Regions from separate parts of the Paenibacillus provencensis genome, predicted to be linked through region 2. Evidence: riboswitches for the same ligand, from Rfam matches in the RefSeq annotation. Region 2 holds a riboswitch; the other holds the start of a gene.
The links. Region 2 has a riboswitch for cyclic di-AMP ahead of ACFQ3J_RS01835 (C40 family peptidase). Riboswitches for the same ligand answer to the same signal wherever they lie in the genome.

Region 1 (11,405 bases), on a different contig from region 2:
GAACCGCGATGCTGAGCGTCCCATAATCCTTCGTTCCCGGGGAAGCAGCCATTCGTTCTGCAACTTCCTTCTGAATCATGACAACAATGCTGTCGAGCGGCAGCTTCTCCTCGAGAAGCCTCATCAATATAGGTGTCGTTACATAGTAAGGCAAATTAGCAACAACGCTGACCTTATCCATACCCGCGAAATTTTCAGCAAACAATTCAGGAAGATCTGTTTTAAGAACATCTCCATGATGTACATATATATTAGAGTAAGGTTCCAGCACTTCTGTAAGGATCGGAATCAAGCGTTGGTCAATCTCAACCGCCGTCACCTTCCCTGCACGCTGTGCAAGCTTCTCTGTCAGTGCACCGATTCCCGGTCCAATCTCAAGTGCCCCCTTATGTTCATTGAGATCAGCTGCATCCACAATTTTATGAAGAATATTTTGGTCGATCAGAAAATTTTGTCCCAGGCTTTTTTTGAAAGAAAACCCGTGTCTTGCAATGATCTCTTTCGTTCGTCTTGGCGTTGCAATCTCATCTATATTTTTCACGTTCTCACGATCCCTCACGTTCTATTTGCTCTAGTGCTCGTACAAATTCCTCACGGCTAATCTGGAACATCGTCAGCCGCTTATGCAGCTGCTTGCCATTACAATATCCTATACCCAGAATGTTGCCCAGCATCATACGCCGATTCGCAGCGTCCTTATGGACGATAAGTCCAGCTTCGATCAGATCTTGCCAGTCTATAAGCGGCTCTGCACCATCATAGGTTGTATGCACCTTGGACAGTGCTGCCCGTATTGAGTCGGGAGATGCATTCTCTACACCAATATCGCCTTTGCGGGTCGCATCCTGCTCCTTAATGAACGCATGCTTCACGCCAGGAATCTTGTTTGATATAATCTTGCGAATTCGCTCGCCTGCATGATCGGGGTCCGTAAAGACGATAACACCCCTTCTTTGCTGGGCAAGCTCGATTTTTTTAAGTATTCGGCTGTTTATAGCGGAACCGCCGGTTTCAATCGTATCTGCATCCACTGCACGCTTGATGGCTACGGTATCATCTCTGCCTTCAACGACAATGATTTCTTTAATCATGACCACATGACTTCCTTTCTAAACAAAAAGAGAAGAGGAAAAGCTCCTCTTCTGCATGTTAAGGGGCAAACGATAGACTTGCTGTCTAAACTTTCGTTCACCTTATATAGCATCACCTAATCTTGTTGTTAATACTATAACATCAGGGACGTGATTGTAAAATATATTTTAATTCAGTTCCGGCTTCACCGGACCGATAACGTATACTGTTTTACCTTTTTTACGGCCAAAATGGATAGCCTGCTCTAAGCTGTCATAATACACATCAATTTTGTTGCCCTTAATTGCGCCGCCTGTATCTTCAGCACGACGGAATCCTACGCCTTCAATGTATACCCACCATCCAAGAGGGATCACATCAGGGTCAACTGCGATAGTACGTCCTTCCTGTACACGCGTGCCGGAAGCCGTCTTCGTACCAATACCCTCTTGTTCAGAGGAATAAGCCGTCATAGATACATTGCTTAGTACTTTTTTGGCCTTAAACGTAACTCCGTCCTTCGTGACGGATTCGCTGTCACTGGAAGCAGATACCTTCTTCACTTTATCAGCAAGGCTTGCTGATGATTTCGAAGAGGAAGCATTAGAAGATTTAGCTGCAGCTGTGGATTCAGTCGTGCTTGCAGCGGCAACTACGGTCTCCTGAACAGGTTCAGGCTTCTTCTTCGTTCCTACGGCAATGACTTTGTCAACACGGTTGGATTCAACCTTCTTGCCCGTCATTTTCTTGGACACCAATTCGCCATCCTGGAAGGTCTTCTCGATCGTCTGAACGATTACACCTTCCTTGCCGCTCTGAATGACCCGGTTATCGCCCTTGTACAAGCTTGGGTCAGCCGTTTTGATCACCTTGAACGGAATGGAAGCTTCCTGTGTTGCTGTTTGCTTGGTCACCCGGACTACTCGAATATTAAGATCCGCCTTCACCGCAGTGTCAGCAGCGGGATATACTTTATCATCTTCTGATACTTCGATGCTATGTGCAGCAAGTGCTTCCTTAACTGTATCTTGTGTCGTATAAATTTGCTCTGTCTCACCGTCTGCCGTTACGTTAATCGCTACAGCCCGGTTAATAGTTACTCGATCCCCATCTTCAATCTCATCACTCAAAGACATCGAGACTTCGTCATGCGGACTGACTGCGATTGAATGCTCATCCAGCACTTCACTAAGCATTCCTTCACGCGTTTCCAAGGTTTGAGCCTTGCCGTCCACGACGATTGAAATTTCCTTGCCTCCCTGACCATACACAATGAGTGAGATCATGACTAACAGTGCGATTGAGAAGATTGCGACTAGTGTGATCTGACGCAGATTCTCATGCTTCCATCGCAACGCGAAAGACTTGCTGGATGATGGTGACTCATGGGTCTCCTCTAGTTGGAAATTTCCCACTTCCTCCGTCCTCCTTCATAGTCCCGCCGTCAAGAGTATTGCATGATTGTATTTGACGCGACTATACCGATTTGTCTACAAAACCGGAGAAACTCCCGTCCGATTCTGCATCATGTGCCACTCTTCGCAGCATGATGTCACCTCCTGTTAACCAACAGTATGACGACAATGTAACTTTTATTCTCCTAAAGCAAAGAAGCCAAAAAAGAGTTTAAGAGGAACTCTTTCGTGGCTCCGATAAGTCCAAATGAGAATATCGGAAACATCATGCACGAGTTTTGCCTCTTCAATACGCTTACGGGGTTAGCTGTCGGGTTCGGGCGTAAGAGTCGCCCTCGCGTCAGATCCAGGCTGCTCATGGCAGCTGTCCTTTACGTTCACCCCAAGACTCAAATGTTGAAATCAAATACAGTGGTCCATGAAGAGAGACAACTCTCTTAATTTTAAATCTTCTGCCTAGCAGCAGACCACTATATCGGTTCCCCCGTTCTTTGTTTAATACAAAAGATTCAGCGAGAATGACTCATGAAGTGAATTCAAAGTGGTAAATCAAATGAATGTAAAATGGACTTTACCAACAATCAACAATTCACTGAAACGATGATATCCTGTTTCGATGCATGTTGTAAAGCAGTATTCAACTATGTTTTTCTAAATAATTGGTTAAAAATTTGTAATAATCAGCGGAAAACTCTTACAAAAAGTTTAATCGCTCCGTTTTACTCACTTTTTCACCTGTTTTTCTCTCTATTTTATCAAATACCAAATCGTTCCAGTGCATTTGCGGTCGTAATCTCTGCTAATTCCTCCACAGAAATGCCCTTCAGCTCTGCTGCCATTTCTGCCACCAGGGCCACATGAGCAGACTCATTTCTCTTGCCGCGGAATGGATGTGGTGTCAGGTATGGCGAATCCGTTTCGATCAAGAGCCGGTCAAGGGGTACTTTTGCTAGCACTTCCTTGGGCTGCTTTGCATTCTTGAACGTAATCGGCCCTCCGAAGGAGATATGAAAACCCATATCCAGCGCCATTTTTGCTGTTTCCCAGCTTCCTGAGAAGGAATGCATCACTCCGCCCACTTCATGTGCTTTCTCTTCACGTAGGATTCGAATAATATCTTCATGCGCATCTCGGTTATGAATGACAATCGGCATGGCGATCTCTCTAGCCAGTCCAATTTGTTGGCGCAACACCTCATGCTGAACTTCCTTGGGAGAAGTATCCCAATGATAATCCAGACCGATTTCACCGATCGCAACGACCTTCTCGTGTTTACATAATGATGCAATCCATTCCAGATCTCCATCCTTCATCGTGATGGCATCGACAGGATGCCAGCCTACTGCCGCATAGATAAAATCATAGGTTTCGGCAAGTTTCATCGTAGAAGGTATCGTTTCCCGGTTAAATCCTATATTAATCATGCGGGTAACCCCCTTTTCGACAGCGCGCTGAATCACTTCCTCGCGGTCAGCGTCGAACTCAGGGGCATCCAAATGTGTATGTGTGTCGAATAACATCATATAATCTTACTCCTTTCAAGGGCTGTATCTTGTCTCACATTATTTAAACATTCCTGCAATTTCCGGAGGGAGCTTGGGCAATGCATTCATCAGCTTCTCATGAGGGAAGTAGAGATGATAATTTCCTTTTTGCATGCCGCTTATGGAGCGTACAATTTCTGAAACCTCGGATATATCTCTTTGTCTTTCCTGCTTGTCTAGAATAATGATCTGTCTCTTGCTCCCCGCAATATCAGGTCGGAACACATCATACGGCAGATCCGTAGGAAAATCAATTTCAAGATCATAGGTTGGATTCAAGCCTGCCTTGAGAAATGCATCTTCAATCTGCTTGATATCCTTCTGCTCGATATAATCCACTTCAACATATTTATAGAGCTTACGGTCCAAGAACCGGGTACAAAGTTCACTTAGAATCGGGTCCTTCTCATCAGTCCATTCATTAAAAGCAGCTTGAATCGTGGATTCATCAATACGAAGATAATCTTTGACCGATATATCCCCCTTAATCAAATGAAGGAGCGGTCTAAGCATGAAGCCGAATGTGTAGCCTTCTGTTACCAGCTCCTTAGCTCTTCTAAAGATTTGACGCAGAACAATTTCAGAACTTCGAGTTACCGGGTGGAAATATACCTGCCAATACATCTGATATCTCGACATTAGATAATCCTCAACTGCATGCATTCCTGAATCTTTAACGACAACTCTCCCCTGGTAAGGGCGCAGCATACGGAGTATCCGATCAAGGTCAATTGTTCCATAATTCACTCCAGTATAATAGGCATCTCGCAGCAAGTAATCCATTCGATCTGCATCGAGCGGACTTGAAACCAGGTTGACAACGATAGGCTTATCATACGTCTTGGCAATGACAGAAGCGACCTTTTGGGCGAAATCAGGACCTACTGTATTTAGTATCCGGCCCACTTCGGTATCTCCCAGTATGATTTTACAGGTCCACTCTTCATGATCCATATCAAAAGCCTCTTCAATCGAATGAGAAAAAGGACCGTGTCCAACGTCATGCAATAAAGCTGCGCATAGAGCGACCAATTTCTCTTCCTTCGGCCAATCGGGATATTCATTCCGTTCAAACTGAGATATGATCTTCCTTGTAATTTCATACACACCTAAAGAATGAGAAAAGCGGCTGTGTTCTGCTCCGTGAAAAGTCAAATATGTAGTGCCCAGTTGTCTAATTCGGCGAAGACGCTGAAATTCCGGGGTATTAATAAGCTGCCATATAATCGGATCCTGAACATGCACATAGTTATGAACGGGGTCTTTAAATACTTTCTCTTCGTTAAGCTTTTGCTCCATCGATTATCAGCTCCTTTTTCAACTAAATTCTTATAACAAAATTCAATTGTGTGCAACTAAAGTAGGAATTCGACTTTATCCTTGCATCTTACTTGATTATTTCGACATTATACGACATAATTTGTCGAATAGTGCTGCGGTTTTGATTTCCAAATCGACACGCGTTATAATAATAGATAGGTACTAGAAAATCATCGTTAATACCAGTACTCATTCTATTTCTTCATACAATGTTAATGCAATTCTTTATTTTTAATGTTGACTGATTTGGGAATGGTTGGTATGATGATTAGCATAAAACATAAAATAATGTCGAATCATGACAGTAATAAGCGATGGCGAGAGGAGTTAGTATAAAATGATGAAATCTACAGGTATTGTAAGAAAAGTTGATGAACTGGGCCGGGTTGTTATACCTATCGAATTGCGCCGTACACTCGGTATTGGTGAAAAAGATGCACTTGAAATTTACGTAGACGGTGAGCGCATCATGCTTAAGAAATATGAGCCTGCTTGTATTTTCTGCGGCAACGCTGAAAACGTAACGTACTTCAAAGGTAAAATTGTTTGTCACGAATGTATTTCTGAAATTCCAGCACCGGTGACAAATTAAGTAGAATAGGTTATAATCAATTTGGTAGAGAAAAGCATACCTTCAATCAGTAATCATTAACGATTCCTTTAATATAGATGCTCGCTTTTCTTAAGAATATATAATTGTTATTTCTAACCTTTTTCATATCTCCTTAGGCACCTTCCTCGTCAGATACATTCTGCCGAAGAAGGTGTTTTTTTCTTTCATTCAATATGAGGGCTATTCTTCCTCTTTTAATAAAGCATTATATACATCTCTTTTGGAAAGCTCCCGATCTGCAGCTGTTCTCTTCATTGCGTCCTTGCGAGTATTGCCTTCCTTCTCATAGCGCTCCACATGCTCTGTAAGACTTAACTGCTGCCACCACTCATTCTGCAGCTCTTTCTCTTCATCCTGACTTCTTCCCTCTATAATCAAACAATATTCACCTAGAGGAGGATGTTCCTCAAGCCATTCAATACATTCCTCTAGATTCCCTCGCACATACTCTTCGTGACGCTTGGTCAGCTCTCTTGCGAGCACAGCTCTTCGGTTTCCCCATATCTCCAGCATAACGGCTAAAGTTTTTTGTACCCGGTGTGGCGACTCATAAAACAAAAGGGTCCCCTGCGATGCTCCAAAACTCTTCAGGATGGCAGTAATGTCCTTTTTCTCACGAGGGAGAAATCCGACAAAGGTAAATCTCTCGGTTCCAAGACCGGATGCAATTAGTGCGGATAGAGCAGCGTTCGCTCCTGGCACTGTCACCACAGGAATATTCGCCTTAATTGCGAGACTGACCAGGTCTGAACCAGGGTCTGAAATGGCCGGCATACCCGCATCGCTGACGAGAGCTAAATTTTTTCCTTCTATTATATATCGGATTAATTCAGGTCCACTGGCATCCTTGTTGTGCTCATGATAACTAAACAACAGCTCCGGGCTGATCTCAAAATGAGTTAATAGCTTTCGGGTCTGTCTCGTATCTTCTGCAGCAATGATGTTACAAGTCTTCAAGGTATTTACAGCTCGATAGGTGATATCTTCTAGATTGCCGATCGGTGTACCTACAAGATACAGTGTACCCGTCCCTTCCTTCTGATCAAAGCTCTTCTGTACTTGCATATTCATAGCTAACTCCTCTCCAGTTCCACGTTTCACTGATACTGCTTCAACATATGTCCAGCAGCTATCATGGACTCGGATAGTAAATATCCATAATTTCTTTGCAGTATTCCCCATTTTCGTTATACACGATTAGCGGAGGCAGCATTCTGACATCCGGTTTGCCATCTCGTAATGCCTCAATGAGCACCATATTCGCCTCTTTGTCGATTCGTGGATGGACCATGCGAATTCGTTTTGGCTCCAATCGGTATTTACGCATTAGGGTGATGATTTCACCGATTCTCTGGGGTTTATGTACCATAGATACTTTTCCGCCTGTACGCACCAAATGCATACAAGCTGTTAGTACTTCCTCCAAAGTACAGTGGATCTCATGCCTAGCAATTGCCTGATGCTCATTCAGTGTAATATCACTGCCGTTTAACGGCATATAGGGCGGATTCACGGTAATGGCATCATAACCGCCATAACCTGTAATGCTAGTCAGTTCTCTCAAATCTCCTTCCCGAATCATAATCTGATCCCCTAGTCCATTTAGCATCACACTTCGTCTAGCCATGTCAGCAATTCTAGGCTGAATCTCAATCCCTTCGATGGTTGCCTCTGTTCTTGTGGACATTAGGAGAGGAATGACTCCATTCCCTGTACAGAGATCTAGGACCTTTCCCCGTCTAGGAAGGACTGCGAATCTGGCCAGCAATACAGCGTCCATAGAGAAGCTGAACACCTCATCACTTTGAATAATACGCAAATCATGAGTTAACAGATCATCTAATCGTTCAGATGGCTGTAACTTAACCTTGTATATGCTCATTTTGATACCTGCCTGATTATTATTAATAGTGTGTAATGAATCGACCTTGATGCATAATCCAATCCGCTTAAGCTTTTTAAAAGAAAAGCCGTAGGGTATCCCTACGGCTCGTTACTTATTCAAAAATGACAGACAGAACAAACAATCACCTTCTGTACGTAAATGACCATAATAAACGTTACAAATATGGAAACCTTCGTAATACAATCTTGCTAAATTGTCGTACCCCTCTCCAACAACCTCTTCGGTAGTCTCGGTCGCGGGAACTAATTGTACAGGATTTTTGGGAGCTGGTGCAGGCGTCTCCGAAGAGGACTCCCGCTTTAGGACCTTGCGCAACTGTTCATTTTCCAGCGTCAAACGTTGGTTCTCTTCGAGCAGTTCCTTTACAATCATTTTTAATTCGCCAAGATCATTATTCATTTGTCCCATTTGTGTTTCCATTTCAAGAATGTGCGCAAAAATCGATTTTTTCTCCAAGATCCCACCCCGAAAGCAAACATAATGGTTACTTGATGACAACGTCATCCATAGAAAGCTCTTTTACTTTGTTGATCTCAAACAATTGAACATGTACCTTACGGTTGCCTGCGTGAATACCAACGACCTTGCCCTCACCTAGCGAGGTTACGACAAGCTTGCCGACCGCAGGAAGCTCTTCCTTAACACTCTCATAATTATCATGCTCAAATTTCAAGCAACACATAAGTCTGCCGCAAAGTCCAGATATTTTGGTTGGATTAAGGGACAGACTCTGATCCTTAGCCATCTTAATGGATACAGGTTCAAAATCACCCAGCCAGGATGAACAGCAGAGTATCCGTCCACATGGACCGATGCCTCCCAGCATCTTTGCCTCATCACGAACACCAATTTGGCGGAGCTCAATCCGTGTCCGAAAAATACTGGCCAAATCTTTAACTAACTCTCTAAAATCGACACGTCCTTCTGCCGTAAAATAAAATATAATTTTATTTCGATCAAATGTGAATTCCACATCGACAAGCTTCATCTTAAGTTCGTGCTCTTTGATTTTATTTAAACAGGTGCCAAATGCGTCTTTCGCAGCAAGCTTGTTCTCTTCCACCACTTTGGCGTCCGTGTCGCCTGCAATACGAATTACCTTCTTAAGAGGTAATACAACGTCAGATTCACCAACGACTTTCTTTCCTATAACGACTTTGCCGTACTCAATCCCTCTCGCTGTCTCTACGATGACGCTAGAATCTTTTTCAATAGGAAGATCGAGGGGATCAAAGTAATAAATTTTGCCCGCTTTCTTAAAACGGACACCGACTACATTATACAAACAAATTAACCCCCTTGTATGCCAATAAATCTCTATCGAAGCCTGAAGACAGGGCCGCAATCGAGAAGCGCATCATGTTAGGACTGTGCTAGGGTATAGAATGAACGTCCCTGAGATGTAGTCGCCTATGCTGACGAGCTCTACCTCAAGAGGCTAGTCCAATTAGTAATTGTTCTACACATAGCTGACCATTCACATTATACCGCAGCTTCTTTCTGCATTCTGCAGCCAAGTCCATATAGGACACCCACTGTTCGGTTGTACGAGTCATGGCAATGGTAGAGAGTGTATTGATTTGATCTATAAAAATAACGTTCTCCTGCTTACCGTAAATAATATAAAGCATGTCCTTGAACCATAAATGAAACAGTTCAAACATGAGTTCAAGATGTTCTGAAAGCCCTGTCTTGAACAGCTTCTGCTGGGCAGAAATCAGCGCTATATCGCCTCTGGACAGAGATTCTTTCCCTAATTGTAACACTACATTTCTAATTTCTGCAAACCAATTCTGGTCAAGCAAATTCTTGCAAGATTCAAGACCGGCGCTTAAAAATGAAGCTGTTCGGACAAGCGCGGGAGCGTATCCCTCCTTCTGCAGCATCTCCTGAATCAGGTCTGGATTCAGTGCCTTAAAGGGGATCTCCTGCGTTCGAGATAGAATCGTAGGGAGCATAGCTCCTTTGTTGCTCGTAATCAGTATTCCTACTGCCGGCACCTGTGGCTCCTCCAGGAACTTGAGCATGCTGTTGGCAGCTTGAACCGTCATTTTATCCGCCTGATCAATAATATAAATCTTAGGATTATTATTTTCAGACCGATAAGCAAATATTTTTTGCAAATCACGAATCTGATCTATTTTGAGGCTTGCGCTCTCAGGCTCTACATAATGGAGGTCTGGGTGATTACTATGTTTAACCTTTCGACACTCCAGACATTCACCGCATGCATCCTCTGCATTTTGAGTGCAAAAAATAGTTTGGGCAAATGCTGTTGCCATCTGACGTTGTCCGCTACCGGATGGACCACTGAATAAATAAGCATGACTGATCGCGTTTTTGCGGAGTCCGCCCTGCAGCATTTGTTTTGCTGTATCTTGCCCCAAAATTTCACGAAATGACATGAGTTCCTCCCCTAATAAAAAAACTGCTGCGGTCTAGAACTTCACTAAATAAATATGGATCTACACACTAAAAGTCAGCATGAGATATTATATATCATTTAGAAGAGAAGAACCAAAGAGATCATCCATCTCCGATCCTCCCGGAAACCATCCTCTAACTCCGAAATGGCTTCACCATAAAGTATCAACAGGATGGATATCACTTAGTTCAATCATCTAATCTCCATTATATCATGCCACGCAACCATTTTAATTTTAGTCTTCACAAAAAAAACATTTTCCATTTCTGCATTTTGTATATCCAAAAACTACGCAATCATATACTACACTTTGTATTTATCTATTTCCTCAGCTGCATGATAAGCAAATCAACCGCTCATCTTCTCTACAAAAAAACAAGCGATCGAAATCACTTGTCTTTGGATACGTCACAATATGAAATCAAAAGCTCAAGTTAATCAGCATTCCCCGAATCTCGCCGATTTTTTGCAGAAGCTCAATCTTCCCCTGCTCACTCTGAAGCAGCTCCTCCGCCATAGCAACCAGAGCGGCATCCACTTCATCCAGCAGCAGGTACTTCTTACCGCGCCCGCGACGATCCCAGCCTTTGGTCTGCTTCGCAGCTATGCCTCTTCTGACCGTGTCGTCTAAGAATCGTTTAACCAGCTGCTTATAAGCCTTGAGCTCCCGTATCGTCATCGATCTTGCTAATCGATCACCTTGAAGCTGAATTTCATTCAACCGGCGAGACAGCTCTGCCTGTGAAGCTCGATCGCCTTGCTGCTGCATCATATCGGCAAAGCCTTTATTTTGCACGGGCTTGGTATTATTCTCATTCGAATTGATACCGCTCTGAAGTGGTCTGAATCCTGGATTGATTTTCACAAGATATCCCTGCTTTCTGTTGCATAAAGACTGCTCTTAGAAATGTTCAAATCGATCAACCGGCAGAACGAACACGGTCGCTCCCCCTACTTGAACCTCTACAGGAAGTGGTAAATAGGAGTCCGTCGTCCCACTCATTGGCGTAACCGGAGTTACGAGCTGCTCTCTTACCTTACAGCTGCTGCGGATCACATTCATCACCGATTCTACCTGGCTGTCATCCACCCCGATCATAAATGTAGTGTT
Region 2 (11,405 bases):
CCGTGGAGTCCATCTTCGTATTGTTTTTTGTTACCGTGCTAATAGGTGCAGCGGCCGTTCTCTTCCTTGGAAGAGAGACAAAAGGGCTTGAGCTCGAAGATTAGGACCATTGTCAGATATGACAAATTTGTAACCTGTGATATAGTGTAATTCGTAGGTGAACGTTTTTGTTCCGCCTTTTCACGTAATGAAGTCAGTCGTCCTTGATGATACAGACTAACATGAATGAAACTGGAGGATATCTGATTTTAATGAAGAAGAAAATAACAACACTATTAATAACATGTGCCTGTGCGCTTTCCGTGCTGGGCTCAGCGACATCAGCGAACGCAGCAACACTTCGGCTTGGCAGTCAAAGCGCAGAGGTGGTTGAAGTACAAGAAAGACTGCATAGCAAAGGTTACTTTACGGCTGGAATCAGCGGTTACTATGGTAACCGTACGAAAGCTGCCGTCAAATCATTCCAGAGAGCTTACGGACTAAGTGCGGATGGTATTATTGGATCTAATACGAAGTCCAAGCTTGAAGCTGTTGCCCCAATTAACAACAAAGTGCTTCGGCATTTGGCAGGAATCATACAGGATGAGGCCGGAGGTGAATCCTTGACAGGTAAGATTGCGGTGGGTGCCGTTATTCTGAACCGGGTTCAAAGCAATGCTTTTCCGGACTCCATAACGAATGTCATATTCCAGAAGAATCAATTTACACCTGCAATGGACGGCAAGCTCAGCAGTCCGACGGCTGCATCCTATGAGGCTGCCCGCAGGGCGCTGACAGGTTACGACCCTTCCAAGGGTGCTCTATATTTCTATAATCCGACAACAGCATCCTCGTCGTGGATGAAATCCAGACCTGTGACGCAAAGACTTGGAAATCATGTGTTTACGAAATAGCGGATAGACACAATTCGCTTTCTCTATAATGTGAAACAGCTTACTGTAAAGATTGATATTGTACTGTAATGAAAAGGAATCATCCGCTGAAGGATATACGCATTCAGGTATCTTTCAGCGGATTGATGAAATATATCGGCAATAAATATAATGTGACATTATAATTATCATAGGTGATTTGCATCCAAATGAATCTATATATACATTAATCTATATTTACAGATATATTTGATTGAATGCATCATTATGACGGTGTTACATCGCTGACCATTCAATCACAACTGGAGGAATGACATCAATGAGAAAACTGACGAAAAGACTTATGATATGTGCCGCACTCTTGGGTGCTTATGGAACGGCGACTGCAGCACCTGCAGGTGCAAGTGCTGCAATCATGCAACAGGGGATTCAGAGCGCTGATGTGCTTAATTTGCAAGAAAGACTAAGCAGCATTGGTTTCATGAATACAGGAACAACCGGATATTATGGCCAGGCAACTGAGAAGGCTGTCCGCTCATTCCAGAAGCAATTTGGACTCAAGGTAGATGGGATTGCCGGTCCAGAGACTATCCGTGTGCTGGAGAAAAAAGCACCAATTAACCAAACCGCGTTAAATCAACTGGCAAAGGCTATCCATGGTGAGGCGCGGGGAGAATCTTTTGAAGGTCAAGTAGCCGTCGGAGCTGTGATCTTGAACCGAGTGCAATCGGATGAATTCCCGGACTCGATCACAGAGGTGATTCTGCAGCCAAGACAATTTACTGCAGTAGATGACGGTCAATACAATTTGGCTCCCGATGAGACCGCGCTAAAGGCGGCAAAGAGTGCTCTGAATGGCTGGGATCCGTCTGGAGGAGCTATGTACTATTATAATCCGGAGATTGCGACCTCCGAATGGAGCATGGAGCGACCTGCGATCAAGAAGATTGGTAATCATCTGTTTACGAACTAATTCAATCATATATGTAAAGAAAGAAGCTGCCACAAATATCTGTGGCAGCTTCTTTCTTTACATGGAGAGTAATCCTGAGTACACCCATCATAGATAAAACCCCTCTGCCGGCAAGCAGCAAAGGGGTTATTAGATATATGTTTATTTATAGAACTCTCTTCGCGCCGGCGTACTTAGGACCCCAATAGGTGTTGTCCAGGCTATCGATTTTTACGCCAGAGGAGCTGGTAGCTGAAATAAAATTATTGTTTCCTACATAGATGCCGACATGGGATATAGAGCTTCCTGTGGTCTTGAAAAAGACCAGATCGCCTTGCTGCAAGTTCCCTTTGGATACGGATGAGCCTTGGTTATATTGGGTAGCTGCGGTACGCGGCAGGGACACTCCGTATTTATCGAATACATATTTAACCAGACCAGAGCAGTCAAACCCGCTTGTTGTCGAACCGCCGTAAACATAAGGAACGCCGATATGCTTCATCGCTTCATTTACAATGCTTGTGCCTTTGACATGGTCGTTTGGAACAAGTGCGGGACTGTATGTTTTACCGGTTGTGCTAATCATGGCCAGCATAAGATCCTTTTTCCAAGTTACGTCATAGCCCATTGCTTCTGATACAAAACGAATGGGTACATATGTACGGTCATTTCGGATAAACACTTGTGTGCCGAGGCTTACTTTGCTGCTGTTGACGACCGCTGTCGTCTGATTGGTTTGAATGCGAATGGTTGTACCGCCCTTGGACAGCTTGACCACCGTTTCTTTACCGCTCTTAAATACTTTAATCGTATAGTTCATTTCGTCAGCAAGCATGCGGACTGGTACTTGAGTGCTGTAATTCTGATCTAAGAATGGCTCCGCATCTGGGAAATCGATCAGATTGCTATTCACTTGAATATTTACTGTATTTGTACTTGATGAGGAGGCATCTGCTTGTCCATTCCCCATAATTAACCCAGCTGCGAGCAGAGATGAGAACAACATATATTTACCAAACTTCTTCATTCTTAAAATTTCCTCCAATTGCCTCCGAGGTTAGCTGTCGGGTTCGAGTAGAAGGTACTCTAGCATCTTTCCATTGCTGCATTCACCCCAAATGTTGTAAATCGTCCCCCGTACTATTCTGATAGATTCGGCACACTTTTTTAATATGAATTAACTGTAATTAATATATATCAAAACAAGGTTAATAAGTATCAAAAATGTAATTATTGTTTTACTTTTTGTACACCAATTACTGGAATAAAACGTAGAAAAAACCGGATTTTTTTGCGAAATTTCCGCTAAGTCGGATAATAAATTGTCATTGGTTTGAAACAGGTGTGTATTAAAGTAACAATATTGTAACTAAATAAATCCTTATGAACACCGTATGTATATCCATATATTGTAAAAATATCAAAACAATAATATATTAATTAAGCGAACACTAAAAAACCCTTATTTTAAAATCACATAAGGGTTTGGTTTGATAAATGATCAAGGCTGCTTCAGTTGCGTCCATCCTATTAACTTGATTGGTTCCAAATGGGCAAAAGTCCAATGCTAATCTTTTTTTCTGCGCCCTGTTAGAAGCAGCAACAGGAACGAAATAAGTACGATCGCAATCGTCCAGGCCCAGGCCATGACCGTATTCCCACTGTCAACAGCAATGTATATGGCAGTAGGGACCGTTTGTGTTCTACCTGGAATATTGCCTGCAATCATCAGCGTTGCGCCGAACTCACCAAGTGCCCGTGCAAATCCGAGAATATACGCAGTAATAACAGAAGGCCAGATGAGCGGAAGGGTAATATACCGGAATACCTGCCATTCATTAGCACCGATCGAGCGTCCGGAAGCTTCGAGCTCGGAATCAATGGACGTAAAGCCGACCTTCATCGTCTGATAAACCAGTGGAAAGGAGACAACAACAGAGGCGATAACGCAGGCTGTCCACGAGAATACGACAGGTGCGGCAAAGATGGTCTCAATTAAAGCTCCAATCCAGCTGTTTCTCCCCAGCAGGACGAGCAGTAGAAAGCCTACAACCGTGGGCGGAAGGACCATCGGCAGCATAAATGCCGTTTCAAGCAGCAGCTTTCCTCTGAACCTGCTCTTGGACATCCATCTCGCAGTAAGCCCGCCAAGTACAATCGTGATTATACTGGACAAGAATGCAACCAGTAAGGATAAGCGGACAGGTGCCCAGAAGTTATGCCAGTCAAATGAAGCTGACATCATTCAGGCACCGAAAATCCGTAACTAGTAAACACGGCATGTGCTTCGGGAGACTGCAAAAAGTCATAGAAAGTTTCTGCCGCTTCGGGATACTTACTGTCCGATACCACACCAGCAGGGTATGTAATTGATGTATAGCTGGCCGGATCGACGGTGTGTACAATCTTCACCTTGCTGGAAGTAAGTGCATCTGTTTTATACACGAAGCCGGCATCGGCGTTCCCCGTCTCGACATACTGCAATACTTGTCGCACATCCTTGGCCTGGACTATTTTGGATTGCAGCTGTTCATATAAGCCAAGCGAAGTCAGAGCCTCCTGTGCATAGCTTCCGGCAGGTACGCTTTCAGGTATGCCAAGGGCAACGATCTTGATATCTTCAGCAGTGAGATCCTGCTCAGAGGTGATGGGTTGGTCGCTGTTGTTAGATGTAATGAGGACGAGCTCATTGGTTAGCAGTGTAGTCGTATTTTCTGTATCAATGAGACCTTTATCTATTAGGGCTTGCGTATTTTTCTCAGCTGCTGACAGAAACAGATCAGCCGGAGCCCCTTGCTCGATTTGCTGCTGAAGGGAGCCGGAACCTCCAAAGTTGAAGCTGAGCTGTATGGCGGGATGAGCTTCTTCAAAGATGGGCTGTAATTCTTCCAGCACATCGGTTAGGCTTGCAGCCGCTGAGATCGTTAGCTCAGTGCGTTCTGATGGCGGGAGTGAGGATGCACTGCTGGCCGAATCGGCATCGTCCGGTGACGAAGCGTTCGATGATGCACAGGCAGATATGAATATCAGGGCGAGAAGGAAGAAAGAAATCATACTAAGCTTCGCTTGTTTTAACATAATCTCCATCCAATCGTTATATTTGATTATAATTAGATATAATTAAATATATTATATTGGTTCTTGAAGCAATTACAATCCAATGGAATGAAAAGAGTATGGTACAATCAATTGCATCAATCATTCGTTATTGCATACCTGACAAGAGGGGTGGCAAATGTGACCGATATTTCCTATACAACCGAGGAAATCGCCCAGCTACTAAAAATATCAAAGTTAACGGTGTATGATTTAATCAAGAAGGGGCAGCTTACAGCCTATCGGGTCGGCAAGCAGATGCGGATCGACCACTCAGATCTTGAGGTGTACAAGCAGCGCTCCAAAGGTGTTGGCCTGCATTCGAGTGAGGAGATAAGGTCCTTAAGTCAGGTGATCGATGCTCCTGCGGTTCCTGTGGCTGTTCAGGGGACGACTCAAGGGGCTAGGCAAGTGGTGATCACAGGACAAGATATGAGCCTCGATATTTTGGTTCGGCATATAGAGAAGCGCTCGCCCGGTATCAGGCCGCTTAGATCTTACGTAGGGAGCCTGGACAGTTTAATTTCCATGTATCAGGGACATTCCGATATTGTCAGTACCCATTTGCTGGACGGGGATACGGGAGAATACAACATTCCCTATATACGCAAATTGCTGATAGGCTGCTCTTATAAAGTTGTGAACTTAATGAGCAGACGAGCAGGGCTATATGTGCAGCCTGGCAATCCTCATGAACTGCATGGGTGGAAGGATCTGGCTAAGCCGGGAATCCGTATGGTGAACCGGGAGCGGGGGGCGGGAGCACGGGTGCTTCTCGAGGAACAGCTCCGCATGCATGGAATCGCTGCTAGAGAACTGATGGGGTACCATGATGAGGAATCCAATCATTTGGCTGTAGCTGGAAGGGTCGCATTCAAGCAGGCAGATGTTGGAGTAGGCATCGAGAAGGCGGCAACCATTGTGCAAGGAGTGGAGTTTATTCCGCTAACGATAGAAAGATACGATCTTGTACTTATGAACAAGCCGGAGAATGAGGGGCTTATACACGCCGTTCTTGATATATTGCGTTCCGAGTCCTTTATCCGTGAGCTGGGTTCGATATCGGGATATGATTTAACCCGAACAGGGGAAGTGCTGTTTGAAGCTTGAAATCAGTAAATACATGCAAGAAGGAGCCGAATGAATGCTTTGGCTCCTTCTTGCATGTTTCCATTAGACGATCAACGTGCTCCAATATTGGTGCCGCTTGGTGTCCCGGCTCCGACCAAATCACTGCCTGCAGCCAGTTTCAAGAAATTGCCCAGTACCGGATTTCCGTTTGTGTCACGGGTAACAGTTGGGACGAGGGACTGAAAATCTTCACTGCTGGCAAGAAGTCCCTTCGCATTGACGCTTTTTTTGTTTTTCCACCATACATTGCTTGATCCTACATCCGTTCCGCTTGTTTTATCACTTGCTCCTCCGGCAAAGGATAAATTGTTCGTAAAGATATGCGTACCCTCATCAAATGCAAAATTGCTTCGTCCATTGCTCCAGGATGTATTGTTCTTGAAGTTGATGGAGCCGGGATTGCTGTTAAACGTAAAGCCGTGCTTTTTGTTCTGAAAAGCAATACTGTTCACCACGGTATGGTTCACCGCAATATCTTCACCACCCAGCTTGAATCCGTTGCCATCACTGCTCGTAGTGGACGTTCCGTCCGAGGTCTGACCATTCTTATAGGCAATGCTGTTGCGAATTGTTACCGTTCCAATTGCGCCTGTATCGTCCTTCGTATAGAGATCCCAGCCATCATCGACATTATAAGCGGCAATACATCCATCGAATACGTTGCCCGGGCCGACCGTGAGCTTGGCAGCAAAACCGTCTGCATCTTCGCCGTTATCCGGGTCGTAATTGTCATGGGAATATGAATTAATGACTTCATTATAAGCGGGCCATTCGCTGTATCCGGCAGTGGAGGCATAGCGGCCAAGCTGAATTCCCGTATCCCGGTTATGATGCGCTTCTATATTCTCAATACGGTTATAGTTTCCGGCTATATAAAGTCCGTTATCCCCCGCCCCTTTAATCTCCAGACCTTTCACAAGCCAGTAACTGCCAAACAGCTGCAGACCACGATTCGTTGACGCAAAGGACTGGGCTGAAAAATCAAGGATTGGTTTTTCATTTCCGTAGGCGGCCAGCGTTTTTCTTGCAGTGGCAGAATTTCCGCTGTTATTTCGATCAATCGTAATGGTAGAGGAATAGCTGTAAGTACCGCCGCGCAGATAGATGGTGTAGCCTGCTTCAATCTGGGTCAGTGCATGTTCAAGGGTCGTCGGGCTTTGAAGTGTCCCAGGATTGCTGGCGGACCCATTCGGAGCTACATATAAATTCCCGGCGGCTGTAACAGCCTGTGTATTCTGTGGTCCAGCTTCGGCAGTCATTACAGCAGGGATGCTCTCGGCGGATAAGCTCGTTAGGGGAAGCAAGGGAAGTGCAAGGGACAAGCTGATACTGGATACAAGCGTTCGGAAGACGATAGACTTCCGTTTTGTTGAGTGGTCATGCAGGTTCAATTTCGTCACTACGATTCCTCCTATGATTTAAATTGGCACCCGTGTGTTGGCAGCGGTTGCAATGTGAATCATACGTGATATGGAGGGGTGCTGGAATAATCATCTCCACTGTTCATAAGGGATAGAGACTATAGCAGTAAATAGCGACTCCATCGTTACAGATCTCACATCATCATAATCATTGCATCAGATGTTACTTCTTTATGTTATTAGCACAAATCAAATTCAACAGGCCAAATAATGGAGCCGCGCGGTATATTCCCTTCTTCAACAGCAGAGAAATGATTGTGCAGCTTGGAGCGATCGGGACCCTCCATTACTTTAACCATATATTCAGCGTAAGTGCTGATGTTAACATCAAAGGTTGTACCAAACCGCTCGAGCAAAAAAGAGGCTGCCGGTAACGGCAGGGATAAATGAGAAGCGGTAAGCGGATTAAGTTTTTGTTTTAAATAATTTGCAATGAGGAGCAGGGAATGACTGTCCTGTGCCACAATGAAGCTGATTATTTCGGGGTCAGTTTTAGAGTACCTGATATAGCCGCCAAGCTTCTCATCAATTAACAAGGCAGAGCTGATCGTACCTGCACCGGGGCTGATCCAATCCAGAATAGATTGTCCCGGAATAAGTGCCAGCGAAGAGGAGGCATGCATATGATCCCACATCCGTGCGAAAGACGGAATATCTCCCTGTTCAATACGGCGTTCCCTTACTACTGCAGTATGATCTGTAAAGATGCTCTCCAAAGGAATACGGATCTGCTCGTCCATCCACGCCTTTCCTTGATAACCGAAGCGGACGTAGTAATGTGGATGACCCAGCACAACGGATAAGACGAAGCCTTTATGTGATGCGCGAAGATGGCCGGCATGAATCAAGGCGGAGCCGATGCCCTGTTTCTGATAATTAGGATGAACCGCCAGCGGAGACAGAATAAGGGCATGATAGGTGCTGCCTTGGATGCGAATAGACTGGGGAGTGAATAAAATATGGCCTACAATTTGCCCATCCAGCTCGCAAACGAGAGACAGCTCCGGATCAAAAGTGCTCCGTGCTCTCAGCATATTGACAAGAACGGCTTCACCCATTCCGTAGCTGTATGAGAAAGTGAGGGCATGCAGTTCTGTAATGGCATAATAGTCTGACGGATACTCTTGGCGGATTGTCCAATTCATTGTTTATAGCGCCCCATTTCTATATCAAAGAGTGCCTGGTTACTTTTGAGCATAGCTTAAGCTAGCAAGTTCATTTTAATGCATCTATAACAAATATAAAGAATTGCTATCAGCTTGTGTTTATGAGATAATTAATGTTTGCCTGAATCAGTTTCGCCTTATAAGAAAAATGTTAATGTGGGGGAGTAACCATGGAGCGATATCCTTTCTCCTATAATCCGACCGAGCCTTTCGTGAAGCAAGTGGGCGATTGGGTGGCGGATGTATTTTATGATATGTTGCCCGAGCACGGTTTTGAAGTGCGGGATGAACAAATTTATATGGCGTATCAGCTGGAAAGAGCTTATGCCGACAAGAAGACGATTTTTGCAGAAGCAGGTGTGGGTACAGGGAAGACGCTTGTATATTTGCTGTATGCGGTGAACTATGCCCGTTATACCCGTAAGCCGGCTGTCATTGCTTGTGCGGACGAGTCGTTAATTGAACAGCTCGTCAAGCCGGAAGGTGACATTGCCAAGCTTGCACGTTACCTGGGATTGAATATTGACGCGAGATTGGGGAAATCCCCGGATCAATATATTTGTCTTAAAAAGATGGACGGCGCCCGTCTTAAGGATGAGGATGCAGGCGTCATTGAAGAAGTATATGACACTCTGCCGGACTTCGTCCATTCGCCTGGAACGCTGCAGTCCTTCTCACCTTATGGGGACAGGAAGGAATATCCCCATCTGAACGATGAACAATGGGACAAAATCAGCTGGGACTCTTTCCAGGATTGTTTTGTATGCGACAAAAGGCACCGCTGCGGGATGACCCTTTCGAGGGATCATTACCGTAAGTCGACGGATCTCATCATTTGCTCTCACGATTATTATATGGAGCATGTCTGGACCTATGAAGGGAGAAAGAGGGAAGGTCAGCTTCCACTGCTTCCTGAGCATAGCTCTGTCGTGTTTGATGAAGGTCATTTGCTGGAATCTGCTGCACAGCATGCCCTCAGCTACAAGCTGAAGCACACTGCCTTCGAAGAAATGATTACAAGACTCCTGGATGGGGAAATCCGCGAAACGCTTGCAGAGCGGGTGGAGGACGCCATTGATCAGAGTAAAGTGGTATTCAGCTTGGTTCAAGAGCTCAGCACCAGCATTCCGGGATCAGATCGAAAAAGAGTGGGCGTAAATGAGGCTCTGCTGATACAGTTAAATCGCTGGAATGATACGCTGGAGGCGATTGACGAGGAGCTGGTGTTCGAGAGCGGCCTGCACACACTCAATGAATATAAGCTTCGAATTGTTGAGGAGCATCTCGAGATGATTCAAACCGCATTGCAGCTGTTCAGGCAGCCTGGCAGCTATATTTGCTGGGCAGAGGAGAGCGAGGATGGGGATGTAACGTTAGCCGTTATGCCGCAAAAGGTCAAGGAAGTGTTGGAGCAGCGAGTATTTGGGCTAAACATGCCGATCATTTTCTCTTCTGCAACGCTATCTGTAGGACAGTCTTTTGATTATGTAGCTAATAGTCTTGGCATTACCGATTATTTAGCGTTCTCTGTGAATTCACCCTATAATTATGCCGATCAGATGAGACTGATCGTTCCAGAAGAGCTCTGCGATGCGGGAGAGCCTCGAAGCGAAGTTCTCTTTGCCAAAAAGCTGGCGAGTGCCGCCAAGCTGCTCGCACACTCCAAAGGACGTGCTCTCCTACTGTTCACCACGATGGAAGAGCTGCGCAGATTCAAACAAGCTGCAGCCCAGCACCCTTATTTCACTTCATATAAGATGCTGTTCGAAGGGGACGGGGAGATCAGCAGTCTGATTGCAGATTTCCAGAACAATGAGGAAACCGTACTCTGTGCAACGAGCTTGTGGGAAGGACTTGATGTACCGGGACCTTCCTTATCCAATGTCATAATCTGGTCACTGCCTTATCCGCCGGAAGATCCAGTATTTATGGCCAAGCGGGAAGCAGCAGAATCCAGCTATGAGGAAGTGGACATGCCTTATATGCTTCTTCGTTTGCGGCAGGGACTCGGGCGATTGATTCGTTCGTCGTCAGATCAAGGAATTGCCGCTGTGCTTGATCCTGAAATTGTCGCTGATTCGAAGGTCAGAGAACGGGTGGAAGCCGTGCTCCCTCAAGGAGCGGTACTCAGAGTAGAGAAGCTCTAATGTAACTGAGCTGCAATCCATCGACTCTTTCTGGATTGAAACGGTCCTGAACAAAATAAAGGTCAGTAATCTGTTCCTCGCCAGTCTTGCAGACTTCGGGTTAGGAGCAGTTTACTGATCTTTTTTGTATAGGATATGAGCTTCTTACTTATCAAAAAAGCCTGTGCTGAGATAGCGTTCACCTGTATCCGGTGCGATGCAGAGCACTTTGTGTCCAGCTCCCAGCTGTTTGGCGATCTGCAGTCCTGCCCATACCGATGCGCCGGACGACGGACCGAGCAGGAGTCCTTCCTTTGCCGCCAGCTGCCGCATGGTATCAAGAGCATCTTCGTCCGTTACTTGAATAATCTCATTCCACACATCGGTGTTCACAATGGAGGGAATAAACCCGGGACTTGTTCCGACCAGTTTATGGGGACCGGGTTCGCCACCGGACAGCACGGGTGATCCGGCAGGCTCAACCGCAAATATCTGAATGCCGGGGACCTGACGGCGGAGTTCTTCGCCGGTTCCTGTAATGGTTCCACCGGTTCCCGAAGTGGCTACAAAAGCATCCAGTCTCCCGTCCATCTGGGTCATGATTTCGAGTGCAGTTGTCGTTCGGTGTGCATCCGGATTGG

Region 1: linked by a shared signal. The riboswitch ahead of ACFQ3J_RS25710 (ubiquitin-like domain-containing protein) and the one ahead of ACFQ3J_RS01835 (C40 family peptidase) in region 2 are both predicted to bind cyclic di-AMP.

Annotation. Positions count from the first base shown of each region.
Region 1 covers NZ_JBHTKX010000011.1:5,083-16,487, reverse strand. Annotated here, with positions in the region: gene rsmA (16S rRNA (adenine(1518)-N(6)/adenine(1519)-N(6))-dimethyltransferase RsmA) at 1-541, opposite strand, end outside; gene rnmV (ribonuclease M5) at 546-1,091, opposite strand; gene ACFQ3J_RS25710 (ubiquitin-like domain-containing protein) at 1,260-2,486, opposite strand; cyclic di-AMP (ydaO/yuaA leader) riboswitch at 2,764-3,011, opposite strand; gene ACFQ3J_RS25705 (TatD family hydrolase) at 3,242-4,009, opposite strand; gene ACFQ3J_RS25700 (HD domain-containing protein) at 4,049-5,329, opposite strand; gene ACFQ3J_RS25695 (AbrB/MazE/SpoVT family DNA-binding domain-containing protein) at 5,688-5,942, shown strand; gene rsmI (16S rRNA (cytidine(1402)-2'-O)-methyltransferase) at 6,144-7,034, opposite strand; gene ACFQ3J_RS25685 (tRNA1(Val) (adenine(37)-N6)-methyltransferase) at 7,096-7,845, opposite strand; gene yabA (DNA replication initiation control protein YabA) at 7,957-8,325, opposite strand; gene ACFQ3J_RS25675 (PSP1 domain-containing protein) at 8,354-9,154, opposite strand; gene holB (DNA polymerase III subunit delta') at 9,300-10,274, opposite strand; gene ACFQ3J_RS25665 (YaaR family protein) at 10,716-11,159, opposite strand; gene ACFQ3J_RS25660 (cyclic-di-AMP receptor) at 11,196-11,405, opposite strand, start outside.
Region 2 covers NZ_JBHTKX010000001.1:374,477-385,881, forward strand. Annotated here, with positions in the region: gene ACFQ3J_RS01820 (MFS transporter) at 1-104, shown strand, start outside; gene ACFQ3J_RS01825 (cell wall hydrolase) at 252-893, shown strand; gene ACFQ3J_RS01830 (cell wall hydrolase) at 1,192-1,845, shown strand; gene ACFQ3J_RS01835 (C40 family peptidase) at 1,991-2,851, opposite strand; cyclic di-AMP (ydaO/yuaA leader) riboswitch at 2,856-2,994, opposite strand; gene modB (molybdate ABC transporter permease subunit) at 3,392-4,069, opposite strand; gene modA (molybdate ABC transporter substrate-binding protein) at 4,066-4,902, opposite strand; gene ACFQ3J_RS01850 (substrate-binding domain-containing protein) at 5,062-6,030, shown strand; gene ACFQ3J_RS01855 (right-handed parallel beta-helix repeat-containing protein) at 6,102-7,322, opposite strand; gene ACFQ3J_RS01860 (GNAT family N-acetyltransferase) at 7,652-8,617, opposite strand; gene ACFQ3J_RS01865 (ATP-dependent DNA helicase) at 8,809-10,785, shown strand; gene cysK (cysteine synthase A) at 10,930-11,405, opposite strand, start outside.